2 regions of the Streptomyces sp. NPDC047043 genome follow, and region 1 is predicted to be linked to the other one. Evidence: riboswitches for the same ligand, from Rfam matches in the RefSeq annotation. Region 1 holds a riboswitch; the other holds the start of a gene.
What was found. A riboswitch is a leader RNA that binds a small molecule or an ion and turns the genes downstream of it on or off. The one in region 1 is predicted to bind ZMP and ZTP.
Positions count from the first base shown of each region.

Region 1 (7,025 bases):
CCCCGTCCCCGGAGAGCGGAACGTGCACGTTGTAGAAGTCCGGCAACTCCCCGGGCGTGACGTCGACCTCCGCCCCGTACCCCAGCTCGTACAGCGCCACGGCCCCCTCGTGCACGCACCGGAAGCGCCCGTCGACCGGACGGTCGTCCAGCACCGTCAGCCGGTGCGGCGCGAACCGCGCACTCACGAGCGCGTGCAGCTCCTCGACATCACGGCCCTCGAAGAGCAGCCCCCGGCCGCCCGCCACCCCACCCGAACCGGCTTCGCCCATGACGGCCATGCCTCTCGCCGCGCCCCCTGTACGGACATACAGCCGTCAGTCTCCCGGCCCGCCCACCGCGGGCCTAGGGCCATCCGTCCTCCAACCCGGCCCGATGACCCCGCACATGACTCCCTCCCGCTCCTAAACCCCAAGCACCGACCGCAGTTGACCGAGTCCCCAGTCCAAGTCCTCCTTCCCGATCACCAGTGGCGGCGCGATCCGTACCGTCGCCCCCTGTGTGTCCTTCACCAGCACACCCCGGTCCATCAGCTTCTCCGACACCTCCCGCCCCGTCCCGTACGCGGGACTGATGTCGACGCCCGCCCACAGCCCACGCCCGCGCACCGCCGTCACCCGCCCCGTGTCGGTCAACTCCCGCAGCTCCCGGTGCAGATGCGCGCCCAGCTCCGCCGCCCGCTCCTGGAACTCGCCGGTCCGCAGCATCGCGATCACTTCCAGCGCCACGGCACAGGCCAGCGGATTCCCGCCGAAGGTCGACCCGTGGTCCCCGGGCCGGAACACCCCGAGCACCGCGGCCGACGACACCACCGCCGACACGGGCACGATCCCGCCGCCCAGCGCCTTCCCGAGCACATACACATCCGGTACGACACCCTCGTGCTCGCACGCGAACGTCCGTCCCGTCCGCCCCAGCCCCGACTGGATCTCATCGGCGACGAACAGCACGTTCCGCTCCCGCGTCAGCTCCCGCACCGCCGGCAGATAACCGGCCGGCGGCACCAGCACCCCCGCCTCGCCCTGGATCGGCTCAAGCAGCACCGCCACGGTGTTCTCCGTCATCGCCGCCCGCATCGCCGTCAGATCCCCGTACGGAACGATCTCGAAGCCCGGTGTGTACGGCCCGAAGTCCGCCCGCGCCTCCGGGTCGGTGGAGAAGCTGATGATCGTCGTCGTACGGCCGTGGAAGTTGTTGCCCGCGACCACGATCTTCGCCATCTCCGCCGGCACGCGCTTGACCCGGTACCCCCACTTCCGGGCCGTCTTCACAGCGGTCTCCACCGCCTCCGCGCCCGTGTTCATCGGCAGCACCATCTCCATCCCGCACAGCTCGGCGAGCTCGGCGCAGAACGCCGCGAACCGATCGTGATGAAACGCCCGCGAGGTCAGCGTCACCCGCTCCAGCTGCGCCTTCGCGGCGTGGACGAGCCGCCGGTTGCGATGACCGAAGTTGAGCGCCGAGTAGCCGGCCAGCAGATCCAGATAGCGCCTCCCCTCCACATCCGTCATCCACGCCCCCTCCGCGGAGGCGACGACCACGGGCAGCGGGTGGTAGTTGTGCGCACTGTGCGCGTCGGCGGCGGCGATGAGTGTCTCCGTAGCGGTCACGGGCTCTCCAGAAGGTGCCGAGTGCTGGGGTGACCCCTTTCCTATCGTCGCTCGCATGGTGGACGCGGGACCTCCGCGCTTCGACGCGCCCGGTAGGCTGATCCGCGGGCCGTGACTGGCGCGCTGGGATGGGACCGACCATCGGGGAGCGGCCTGTGTGTGAGCGAGTGCCGTGCGCCTGGGCCAACCGTGAACCGTGAACGCTTCAAGCCACGCCGTCCGGAGGCCGACGACATGTCAGAGCAGCAGCCCCTGTCCACCGAGTCCACCGCCTTCCGCGCCGCCCTCGACGTGATCCGCGCGGTCGAGCCGCGGGTCGCCGACGCCATCGGCCAGGAGGTCGCCGACCAGCGCGAGATGCTCAAGCTGATCGCCTCCGAGAACTACGCCTCCCCGGCCACCCTCCTCACGATGGGCAACTGGTTCAGCGACAAGTACGCCGAGGGCACCATCGGTCGCCGCTTCTACGCCGGCTGTCGCAACGTCGACACCGTCGAGTCCCTCGCCGCCGAGCACGCCAAGGCGCTGTTCGGCGCCCGCCACGCCTACGTCCAGCCGCACTCCGGCATCGACGCCAACCTCGTCGCCTTCTGGTCCGTGCTCGCCGACCGGGTCGAGGCCCCCTTCCTGGAGAAGGCCGGTGCCCGCCAGGTCAACGACCTCACCGACGCCGACTGGGCCGAGCTCCGCCAGGCCTTCGGCAACCAGCGCATGCTCGGCATGTCCCTGGACGCCGGCGGCCACCTCACCCACGGCTTCCGCCCGAACATCTCCGGCAAGATGTTCGACCAGCGCTCCTACGGCACCGACCCGGCCACCGGCCTCATCGACTACGAGGCCCTGCGTGTCTCGGCCCGCGAGTTCAAGCCGCTGATCATCGTCGCCGGCTACTCCGCCTACCCCCGCCTCGTGAACTTCCGCATCATGCGCGAGATCGCCGACGAGGTCGGGGCGACCCTGATGGTGGACATGGCGCACTTCGCCGGCCTGGTCGCGGGCAAGGTGCTGACCGGCGACTTCGACCCGGTCCCGCACGCCCAGATCGTCACCACCACCACCCACAAGTCGCTGCGTGGCCCGCGCGGCGGCATGGTCCTGTGCGACGACTCCCTCAAGGACCAGGTCGACCGCGGCTGCCCGATGGTCCTCGGCGGCCCGCTCCCGCACGTCATGGCCGCCAAGGCCGTCGCCCTCGCCGAGGCCCGTCAGCCCTCCTTCCAGGACTACGCCCAGCGCATCGTCGACAACTCCCGGGCGCTGGCCGAAGGCCTGATGCGCAGGGGCGCGACCCTGGTGACCGGCGGCACGGACAACCACCTCAACCTGATCGACGTCGCCTCCTCCTACGGCCTCACCGGCCGCCAGGCAGAGGCCGCCCTCCTCGAGTCGGGCATCGTCACCAACCGCAACGCCATCCCGGCCGACCCGAACGGCGCCTGGTACACCTCCGGCATCCGCATCGGTACCCCCGCCCTGACCACGCGTGGCCTGGGCACGGCGGAGATGGACGAGGTGGCGGGCCTGATCGACCGCGTCCTCACCACCGCCGAGCCGGGCACCACCAAGTCGGGCGCCCCCTCCAAGGCCCAGCACATCCTCGACCCGAAGATCGCGGACGAGATCTCCCGCCGCGCCACCGACCTCGTGGCCGGCTTCCCGCTGTACCCGGAAATCGACCTGGGCTGACCAACGCCCTCGCTCCAATCGCCCTCTCTTGAGTTGTCAAAGACCCGCGACTCTCGGAGATCGGCTCCCAGAGATCGACGCTCGGAGATCGACCTTCAAAGATCGATGAGTTCCTGTCGTGGCTCCTCCCGCGGCGGTCCGGCTCCCTGCCGGGCCGCCGCGCGGCGTATCAGCAGCGTGCCGCCGGCGCCGACCGCGATACCCAGGGCCAACCCGGGCACCGCCCACCAAAGACGGCCGTCGTCCGGGCCGGTCCCCGAAGGGGAGCTCCCGTCGGCGACGGTCTGCTGCTCGGACATGCCGAGCAGTCCCGACACAGCCAGCCGCTCGTAAGCCGAGCGTGGCGCTCGGTGCCAGCGGATGTCGTCGTCCTCCACGTCCGGTGCGGGATCGGTGCGCACCCAGGGCGAACCGTCGGCGGCCACGAACAGCTGGTCCTCCCGCTCGACCGCCACGTCACCGCCCGGCGGCCGGTTCGTCTGCGGCCAGCCGCCCACTCCCGTCTGCCCCCAGACCACGGTGATCCGCACCGGCGGATACCGGCCCTCGGCCCACGCCTCCGGCACCCGCTCCGTCCCGGTGTACGTCGGCTGCAGCAGTTGCCACAGCCGGGCGAACTCCGGCTCCCCGGAACGCAGCGCCGTCGTCCGCGCCGAGCCGCCCGTGACGACCATCGCGAGGTCGGGGACGTCCTGGCCCTGCGCCCGCAGGGCAACGACGGTTGCGTAAGAACGGTCCGTCCCGTCTACCGCCCCGGCTGCCGACGCGCCGCACACGACCAAAGCCACGGCCGCTTGCGCGAGGCCGGCAAGTCGTACCGGCCGTACCCCCGACCGCCTGTTCCGGCGTGTCATCCGTCCCCCCTCCCGAGCCTCCGGTCCTCATACGTCACGCAGTTCCTGCCGGGCACCGGGCTCCCGCCCCCGATGCCACCGGACCAACGGCTCCCGCGAGGCGAACGGCCGCAGAACCAGCGCCAGCAGGGCCCCGGCCCCCGCGCCCGGCAGGGCCCACCACCAGTCGGTGCCGTCATCCGTCCCGGCCGCGGAGCTGCCGGCCGTGACCTTCTTCGTCTCCGCGTCAGGAGTGGCCGCGGCATCCGTCCCTTCCGATTGCCAGGGCGCCGGGAAGATGCCGACGTAACCGTCGTCCGAGGCCTTGCCCATCACGCCCAGCTTCTTGAGCAGGGTGCGCAGCTGGGCCGGGTTTCCGGCGCGGTGCCAGTAGCCGTCGAGGTTGTCCGGCACATTGGCCGCCGTATGGATCCAGACGGCGCCCGTCCGCGAGTCGACGGGGAAGACGCGGTCCATCCGCCAGGGCGATATGTCGTGCGCCAGCCACGTGACGTTGATCTGGCGTGCGCCGGCCAGATCAGGACCCGGGGGCTTCTCCCGGGTGCCGGTGCCGGGTGGGCCGAGCAGGCGCTGCAGCTGTGCGTACTCCCCGTCCGAGTAGTACAGCGCGGAGGCCTCCCCGCTCGACGGCGATGTCACCAGCACGCTCGTCGGACCACCGGCCGAAGCCGACGACGCGCCCCACACCATCAAGGCGAGCGTCGCCGCCAACACCCCCATCAGTGCGGCCAGTTCACGAACCTTGCCCTTCCGCCCACGCATGACGTCCCCCAACCAGTCGGTCCCCTGCGGCCCGTCCGCGGGCCGCGTGTCACTTCTGGTACACCGCCCGACCCGCCGGGGTTCCCACCCCGACCTCCCTATTTCGAGGAGTCGCCGAGGGACTTCATCGCGAGGACTTCTCAAGGGACTCGGCGATCTCCACGGACCGGGCCTTGGACGCCCCCTCCAGCCGGAGCGTCACATCCTCCTCGCCGGTCCGGTGGGTCCACAGCAGCGTCGGACCGGCGGTCCGTTCCTTGCGGGTGAAGCGGTTCCCGTCCGCGTCCACCAGCCAGAAACTCAGCAGATGCGGGCGTGGGAACCACAGGGCGTAGTCCTGCACGCCGTCGGCCGAGGGCTCCCCGCCCAGCGCGATCCACTCCGGCGGCTCGCGCACCGTCTTGGCGAAGGCGGGGTCCAGCCGCTCCGGGAACTCGTCCAGCCGGACCGTGTGCCCGCCCTCGCGCCAGCACAGGCTCACCAGGAAGCGCCCGTGCGGCTCGCCCGTCACCGCCACCGTGTCCGGGACGCCGAGCGCCTTCGGCACCAGTGGCTCGAAGCCGGCCCGGCGCTCGGCCTGCCCGAGCGACACCGACCTGCCGCAGCCCGGTACCTCGGTGCCCGGCGAGGGCAGCGCCGACGGGTCGTAGCGCACCTCGACCCCGCCGAAGTCGAACCAGTCGAAGACCGCGGCCCGCACCGGGGGCGTGAGCACGAGCACCGTCAGCAGACCGCACAGTGCCGCGGTCAGCGAACGCCACCGCATCCGCGTCCAGCGCCGGACCGCCCGCAGCCGCTCACGCGCACCGGGCGGCTCGGCCACCGGGGCCGGTAGATGCTCGGCCAGTATCTGCCCCAGCACCCGCTCGACCATCGTCTCGGAGCCGATCGGGTCGCCGGCACCCTCGGCACCCTCGGTCCCGGGCGCGTCCAGCGACCGGCCCAGCGCCCGCAGCTCGTCCGGCAGCCGCGAAGGACCTCCGTCGCGTCCCCGTCCGCGCTCACGACCCCGCGGACCCGGACCCCAACCGGGACGCCGGTCGTCGCCACGTCCCCGTGGCCCCCGGCCACCGGCGCCCCCCGGACCGCGGCCACCCTCACCGTCGTACGCATCGCGTCCCTCACTCACGCTCATCACCCCCTTCCCGAGGCTCGAAATCCGGCAGAAGTCGGCCCAGCTTGCGCAAGGCGCGGTTGAGGCGGGACTTGACCGTCCCGCGGGGCCAGCCCAGGGCCTGGGCGGTCTCGGACTCGTCCATCTCCAGGAGGTAGCGGTAGGTGACGACCAGGCGGTGCTCCTCGCTCAGCTTCTCCAGGGCGGACAGGAGCGCAGCGCGGCGCTCCGTCTCCAGCGTCGCCACCGCCGGGTCCGCCGATTCCGGTATCAGCGGCTCCGCCTCCACCAACGCCGCCTCCCGGCCGGCGAGCGTGCGCTGTCGCGCCGCCGTGCGCACTGTGTTCCTCGTCTCATTGGCGACGATCGACAACAGCCATGGCCGGAACGCCGAGCCGTCCCGGAATCTGCCCAGCGCGCAGTACGCCTTGACGAAGGCCTGCTGCACCACGTCCTCCGCGTCCGCACCCGCCCCGAGCGCCGCGGCCGCCCTGAGCGCGATGCCCGTATGGGCCCGCACCAGCTCCGCGTACGCCTCGGGCTCCCCGGCGCGTACACGTGCGATCACCGCGGCCTCATCGACGATGCGGCCCCCCTCCCGCGTTCTCACACTCTTGTTACACCGCGGAAGGCGGATCGGTTCCCACCTGTTTCCGACCGGTTCCGGATCGCCCCCGGATACCTGAGAGAATGGTGAACATGGCCTCTGATCGTCCCCGCGTGCTCTCCGGAATCCAGCCCACCGCAGGCTCGTTCCACCTCGGCAACTACCTGGGCGCCGTCCGCCAGTGGGTGGCCCTGCAGGAGACCCACGACGCGTTCTACATGGTCGTCGACCTGCACGCGATCACGGTTCCGCAGGACCCGGCCGAGCTGCGCGCCAACACCCGGCTCGCCGCCGCCCAGCTCCTCGCGGCCGGTCTCGACCCGGACCGCTGCACGCTCTTCGTCCAGAGCCATGTCCCCGAGCACGCCCAGCTCGCCTGGGTCATGAACTGCC
Region 1 is NZ_JBEYVO010000016.1:94,761-101,785, forward strand. Features, by position in the region: gene ABZ880_RS25270 (AraC family transcriptional regulator) at 1-280, opposite strand, end outside; gene rocD (ornithine--oxo-acid transaminase) at 404-1,609, opposite strand; ZMP/ZTP riboswitch at 1,711-1,800, shown strand; gene ABZ880_RS25280 (glycine hydroxymethyltransferase) at 1,844-3,295, shown strand; gene ABZ880_RS25285 (hypothetical protein) at 3,391-3,969, opposite strand; gene ABZ880_RS25290 (hypothetical protein) at 4,177-4,911, opposite strand; gene ABZ880_RS25295 (hypothetical protein) at 5,036-6,046, opposite strand; gene ABZ880_RS25300 (sigma-70 family RNA polymerase sigma factor) at 6,033-6,593, opposite strand; gene trpS (tryptophan--tRNA ligase) at 6,725-7,025, shown strand, end outside.

Region 2 (7,025 bases), on a different contig from region 1:
TCGTCGACACCGTGTTGAGCGTCGTCAGGCCCTCCACCGCCAGATAGTCCGGAATTCGGCGCTGCATTCCGTTCACGCCCAGCCAGTGCTGGACCAGGAAGGTGCCGTGGAATCCGATGAACAGCGTCCAGAAGGTGATCTTTCCGAGCCGCTCGTCGAGCATCTTGCCGGTGAACTTCGGCCACCAGAAGTGGAATCCGGAGAACATCGCGAAGACGACGGTGCCGAAGATGACGTAGTGGAAGTGGGCGACGACGAAGTAGGTGTCGGACGTCGGGAAGTCCAGCGGCGGCGAGGCGAGCATCACGCCGGTCAGGCCGCCGAAGACGAACGTGACGAGGAAGCCCGTCGCCCACAGCATCGGGGTCTCGAACGACAGGGACCCCTTCCACATCGTGCCGATCCAGTTGAAGAACTTCACGCCCGTCGGTACCGCGATGAGGAACGTCATGAAGGAGAAGAACGGGAGCAGCACGCCGCCGGTGACGTACATGTGGTGCGCCCACACCGTCACGGACAGTCCCGCGATGGCGATGGTCGCGCCGATCAGGCCCATGTAGCCGAACATCGGCTTGCGCGAGAAGACCGGAATCACTTCGCTGATGATTCCGAAGAACGGCAGCGCGATGATGTACACCTCCGGATGGCCGAAGAACCAGAAGAGGTGCTGCCACAGCAAGGCGCCGCCATTGGCCGCGTCGAAGACATGCGCACCGAATTTGCGGTCCGCCTCCAGCGCGAACAGGGCCGCGGCCAGCACCGGGAAGGCCAGCAGCACCAACACGCCCGTCAGCAGCACGTTCCAGGTGAAGATCGGCATGCGGAACATGGTCATGCCCGGCGCGCGCATGCAGATGATGGTGGTGATGAAGTTGACCGCACCGAGGATGGTGCCGAAGCCGGAGAAGGCCAGACCCATGATCCACAGGTCGGCGCCCACACCCGGGGAGCGGACCGCGTCCGACAGCGGGGAGTAGGCGAACCAGCCGAAGTCGGCCGCGCCTTGAGGGGTCAGAAAGCCGCCGACTGCAATCAGCGAGCCGAAGAGATACAGCCAGTAGGCCAGCATGTTCAGGCGCGGGAACGCCACATCCGGCGCCCCGATCTGCAGCGGCATGATCCAGTTGGCGAAGCCCGCGAACAGCGGTGTCGCGAACATCAGCAGCATGATCGTGCCGTGCATCGTGAACGCCTGGTTGAACTGCTCGTTCGACATGATCTGCAGGCCCGGACGGGCGAGTTCGGCGCGCATGAGCAGCGCCATCACGCCACCGATGCAGAAGAACGAGAACGACGTGACCAGGTAGAGCGTCCCGATCGTCTTGTGGTCGGTGGTCGTCAGCCACTTGAGGTGCCTCATGCCCCGCCTGTGTCCGCTCCGGGCACGCCGGTCACACTCGAGTGACGCGAGGAGAATCACGGAAACGGGTGTGACGATCCGGATGGTGCCGGACACGAACGGAACATGAGCAACGACGAGATCTTCGCCGCTGCCTATCGCGAGCACTACTGGGCGGTCAGCCGCTATGTCGCGCGGCGACTGGACGGGCGGGCCGGCGAGGTGGAGGAAGTGGTGGCGGAGGTGTTCACGGTCGCCTGGCGACGCCGGGCCGACCTTCCGGGGTCCCCGCTGCCCTGGCTGTACGGCGTGGCACGCAACTGCCTGTCGAACGCGGTACGCGGCTACGGACGTCGCCGGCGGCTGGTCGACCGCCTGGGCAACGACGAGACCGCGCACGGCCGGCAGGTCGTTGCGAGCCCCGACGCGGAGGCCCCCGGCGGTTGGGTGCACGACGCGCTGGCCCGGCTGTCCGAGGGCGACCAGGAGGTGCTGCGCCTGACGGCATGGGAGGAACTGGGCATCGACGAGGTCGCCGTCGCCCTCGGCTGCGGCACTCGGGCCGCGTCGATGCGGCTGCACCGCGCCCGGCGCCGGCTGAGAGCCGAGATAGACCGCGTGCGTCCCACCGCGACCTCCGCCGACGCGACCCCCTCGAAGGAACACGGCCATGGCTGACGAACTCGAACTCCTGCGCCGCGCCAACCCGGTGCCGGCCGACGGCCCCCACTACGGGGAGGGCCCCCTGGACCACAGCGCCGAGCGGCGGCTCAACCGGCTGCTGCACGACCGGCCAGCGCCCCGTCGCCGCACCCGGCTGGTCTGGGGCCTAGCGGCCACCGCCGTCGTCGCCGCGACCGCCCTGACGCTGACACTCGGCGGTCCGAGCACCACCCCGGCCATCGCCGCACCCCGCGCACTGGTCGTCCAGGCCGACTCCACCCCCGTATCCCTGGACCAACTGGCAGACCGGGCACAGCAGTTGGCCATGAAGGGCGGTGCGCCGAAGCTGCGCATGGGTACGCACGTGCAGTCCTGGAGCATGGGCATGAGCGACGACAGGCCCCCGGTCACCCTGCCCGAGGAGCGGGTCGTGCGCTGGAAGGCCGACGGCAGCCACACCGAGCTGGTGGTGGCCACCGACCCGCGGCACCCCGGCCGGCCGGTCCTGCGCGACGACGGCGACGCTCCCCACCTGGTCGAGGACGGCCACGTCATCAGCCGGCAGACCTATCCGCCGAGCTGGAGCGACGCACCCCCCGAGTCCCCGCCGCCGCACGACACGGCACAGCTGCGGGCCTACCTGAAGGAGGCCACGTACACCCACACGAAGTTCGGCACCCCCGAACTCCTCGACGGCGTCCAGGTGTTGCTCGACCACTGGACCCTCGGCGCCCGCGAGTCCGCGACGCTCGCCCGGCTCCTGGCGGACACCGAGGGGCTGCGCCCGGCCGGCCAGGTGACCGACCGGCTCGGGCGGCGCGGCCAGGTCTATGTGTACGAGGGCTCCGGCTTCCGCCGGATGCTGATCATGGACCCGGCCACCGGCGCCGTCCTCGGCCTGGAGACAGTCCTGACCGAGGCGGAGCGGGAGTACGGCGTCAAGGCCGGGGACGTCGAGGAGTACAGCGCCTGGATGCGCTGATCACACCCCGAGCTGCCGGGCGGCGGCATCGACGGTCTGCTCCAGCAGCGTGGCGATCGTCATCGGGCCGACCCCGCCCGGCACCGGAGTGATGAGCGAGGCCCGCTCCAGCGCGGAGTCGAAGTCGACGTCGCCGACGTTGCCCGGGTTGTACCCGGCGTCGATCACGACGGCGCCGGGCTTGATGTCCGCGCCCCGGATCAGCCGCGGCCGCCCCACGGCGGCGACCACGATGTCCGCCTCCCGGACCACCGACGACAGGTCCCGGGTGCGTGAGTGGCAGTACGTCACCGTCGCGTCGCGGGCGAGCAGCAGCATGCCGACCGGCTTGCCGAGGATGGCGCTGCGGCCCACGACCACGGCCCGCTTCCCGGACGGGTCGACGTCGTACTCGTCGGGCAGCCGCATGATCCCGCCGGGCGTGCAGGACACGAAACCCGGCAGGCCGAAGCTCATCGTCGCGAACGAGGCGAACGTGACACCGTCGACGTCCTTCTCGGGCGCGATCGCCTCGAACGCGGCCCGCTCGTCGATGTGTTCGCCCATCGGATGCTGGAGCAGGATGCCGTGCACAGCGGGGTCCTGCGACAACTCCCGGAGTTTTCCTACGAGTTCTTCGGTGGTCGTGGCGGCGGGCAGCGCCACGTGTCGGGACTCGATGCCGGCCTTGCGGCAGCGGTTCTGCTTCATGCGGACGTACGTGACGGAGGCGGGGTCCTCGCCGACCAGCACCGTCGCCAGACAGGGGGGCGTGCCCGTGGTTTCCGTAAGGGCGGCCGCACGCTTGGCGGTGTCCTCGACGCTGCGCCGGGCGAGCGCGGTGCCGTCGATGAGCCGGGCCTGAGACATGATCCACTCCTGGGCTGGTGTGACGGGATCGCCCAGGCGCACGGCATCGACTCTGCGTGGCCGCTCCCCGGTGGTGCTCCACCTCAGCGCCAGTCACGGCCGCCATCAGCCTAACCGGGGGCGTGGGTACGGCTCATCGGTGACGCAGGATGCGCCGTCTGCGTGCACGGCCGGCATGCTGTGCCGGCGGAAGCGGGCGAGGTCGCACCGCCCGCAGCACGGACCGCAGCAGAGCGACGGACGCCAGGCCTTCTGCCGCGGAAACCGGCCCCGGGCGTCGGGGCCGGGCCGTACGCACTCGACCCAGCGCCGCACGCGCCGAGAAGGTCCAGGTCAGCCGGGTTGTGACCTGGACCCTCGCGGTTCTGCTTCCTACTCGTCCCATGCCTGGATCAGGACCTCTTCTGTGATCTTTCCGTCGCGCAGCGTGATCATCGACTCGGCCAGGACACGCGTCCCGTCCGAGTACTGGCACGACTGGCTGTAGGCGGCATGGTCGCCCTGGATGATGCACTGGTCCACTTTGTGCGTCATGTCACGGCTGTAGATGTCCTCGAACAGTGCCCCGATCTCGTCGCGACCGCGCAGGATCTTGGGCTGGCTGGGTTGGGTGTTGCGGTCCACGATGCGTATCTGCGCATCGTCCGCGTAGAGCGACAGAAGATCTGCCGCCGTGTGTGCTTCTACGCCCCGGCGCAGAGTGTCGGCGCTGAAGGCGGGCGTTGCCGCGGTGCCCATGGTGACCTCCTTCGAGGGCCGCGACCCGACGGGAGCACGGGCCGCGAGGGGGCTCACCTTCGAGACTCCTCCGCCCCGGCAGGCTCGGCAAGCGCAGCCGACCGCTGCGCCTGACGGGTGAGCGGGGCGGCACCCCCGTGTCCGCCGGGCGCCCGGTTCCGTTGCTGAATGCATGATCTCAACACGACGTATCGTCACCGCCGTTGGTCTCGCCGCAGGGCTCACCGGCCTCGTCGCGCCGCTGGCGCATGCGGACGAAGCGGCGGTCGCGAACGCGGCTGTCCCGGGCACCGACCTGCTCAACCCGATCACCACGGTCGACGCGCTCAGCGCCACTGCCGTGCCGGTGGAGCGCAAGGAGCCCGTGGCGACCAGGGAGACCGAGGAGACCAAGCCGCAGGCTCCGCGGCCCGAGCAGGTGGAGCAGCTCAGGAACATCAGGGATCTCAAGCAGTTGCACCGGGCCGCCGACATGCAGGCCAACTGGGCTGCTTGGGGCCGTTGAGCGGATCGACGCCGTATCGCGCGTCTCGTGGAGGGCCGTCCGGAGGCCGGGCGGCCCTCCGCTCTGACGTCCGCTGTGTGAATTGGCTTTCACGTGGCGGACATGTCGAGGAAGTGGAAGCCGGGCCCGGGGTGCATCAGGAAGTCGTGGTGGGAGATGTTCCACGCGTAGGCGCCCGCCAGCGAGAACACCACCCGGTCGCCCGCCCTGAGCCCGGGCGCCGGGACACGCCGGGCCAGGACGTCCTTCGGGGTGCACAGCTGCCCGGCCAGCGTCACCTGCTCGCCCTCGGCCGCCGACCGCGGCCACGGGTGCGGCCAGGCGTCCACCGGCAGTACGGAACAGGGCTGGTCGTGCCCCTTCGTCGCCGGGGTCCGCAGATGGTGGGTCCCGCCCCGGACGACGCCGAACTCCTCGCCGTGACTGTGCTTCACGTCCAGCACCTCGGTGGCGTACCAGCCGCAGTAGGCCGTCAGCGCCCGCCCCGGCTCGATGCGCAGGGTCAGCCCGGGGTGTGCCTCGGTCAGCCGGGCGAGCCCTTCGCCGTATGCGGTCCAGTCGAAGCGGCGGCCGGGGTCGGTGTAGTCGACGGTCATGCCGCCGCCGACGTTCACCTCGGCGAGCCGAACGCCGAGGCCCATGGCCCAAGTCACGGCGGACTCGGCCACCGCCAGCTGCTCCGCGGCCTCCAGCCCGCTGGCCAAGTGGGCGTGAATGCCACGCAGTTCGAGGTTCGGATACATCCCGTCGGCGAGGGCACGGACAACCTCGACCGCCTGCACCGGATCAAGACCGAACGGTGTCGGACGGCCGCCCATCGCCAGTGAACTCCCCGCCAACGACCCGTCCGCGACGGGCAGGTTGACGCGAGGCAGCACCGCCACCCGCCGTCCCGGCGCGGAGCTGCGCGCCAACTCGGCCAGCATGCGCAGCTCGTACTCGCTCTCCACATGGAAACGGTCGACGCCCAGTTCCAGCGCCGCCGTCACCTCGGCGGGGGTCTTGCCGGGACCGCCGAAGGCGAGCGGCCGGCCCGGAACGGCCTTGGCGACATGGGTGAGTTCACCGCCCGAGGAGACCTCGTACCCGTCGACGTACGGGCCCAGCGCGGCGAGGATCTCCGGCTCCGGGTTCGCCTTGGCGGCGTAGTACAGCTCGACCCGCTCGGGCAGGGCGTCCCGCACGGCGGCGGCGTGCCTGCGCAGGGCCGCCAAGTCGTAGAGATACGCGGGCAGTTCGGCGGACGGCAGGGACAGGACGCGGTCGCGGACCGCGGGTGTCGGGGCGGTCATCGGCGGCTTCCGTTCGAGTCGCGCAGGATGTCCTCGGCGAGCGGGGACGGCAGCCGGACGTAGCCGGCGTCCCGATCGGCCTTGCGCTCCCAACGGGTGAGCAGGTTGGCCTTGGCGGGCAGCGGCACTCCGGCGAGCAGGGCGGCCAGCCGGGGCGGGCAGCCGTACTCGTCGGCGTGTGCCTCGAGCGTGGCGCGCACCCGGGCCCACAGCGCGGCCTCCGTCTGCGGGTGCAGGTCGGCGAGCGCGGCGAGCAGTTCGGCGACGTGGTTGACCAGCAGGCAGTAGACGACCCGGTCCCAGCCGCGCTGTGCGTCGTACGTCATCGGACCCGCGACCTCGGGCGGCAGCGCCGACAGCGTCTCGGCGTGGTGCTCGGGGACGAGCTTGGTGCCCTCCAGGTCGCGGAAGAGCACCTGGGCGGGCATGCCGTCACCGTCGACGCAGATCAGGACGTTCTGGAGGTGCGGTTCCAGGACCAGCCCGTGCTCGAAGTAGGCGGACAGGACGGGCGGGACGAGCAGGTCCAGATACGACGACCACCAGGCGAGAGCCGTCCGGACGTCCGCACCCTCCAGCAGGCGGGAGATGTGGGCGGCGCCGGTCGGGTACTCGTCGGCGACGGCTGCCGCGAGCAGGGGGGTGGTGCCCGGGGCG
Region 2 is NZ_JBEYVO010000008.1:4,175-11,199, forward strand. Features, by position in the region: gene ctaD (cytochrome c oxidase subunit I) at 1-1,360, opposite strand, end outside; gene ABZ880_RS13800 (sigma-70 family RNA polymerase sigma factor) at 1,466-2,017, shown strand; gene ABZ880_RS13805 (CU044_5270 family protein) at 2,010-2,984, shown strand; gene ABZ880_RS13810 (bifunctional 5,10-methylenetetrahydrofolate dehydrogenase/5,10-methenyltetrahydrofolate cyclohydrolase) at 2,985-3,833, opposite strand; ZMP/ZTP riboswitch at 3,857-3,940, opposite strand; gene ABZ880_RS13815 (nuclear transport factor 2 family protein) at 4,206-4,571, opposite strand; gene ABZ880_RS13820 (hypothetical protein) at 4,744-5,076, shown strand; gene ABZ880_RS13825 (type III PLP-dependent enzyme) at 5,166-6,368, opposite strand; gene ABZ880_RS13830 (IucA/IucC family protein) at 6,365-7,025, opposite strand, start outside.
Region 2: it holds a riboswitch for ZMP and ZTP, as region 1 does, so the genes downstream of both, ABZ880_RS13810 (bifunctional 5,10-methylenetetrahydrofolate dehydrogenase/5,10-methenyltetrahydrofolate cyclohydrolase) here and ABZ880_RS25280 (glycine hydroxymethyltransferase) in region 1, are expected to answer to the same signal.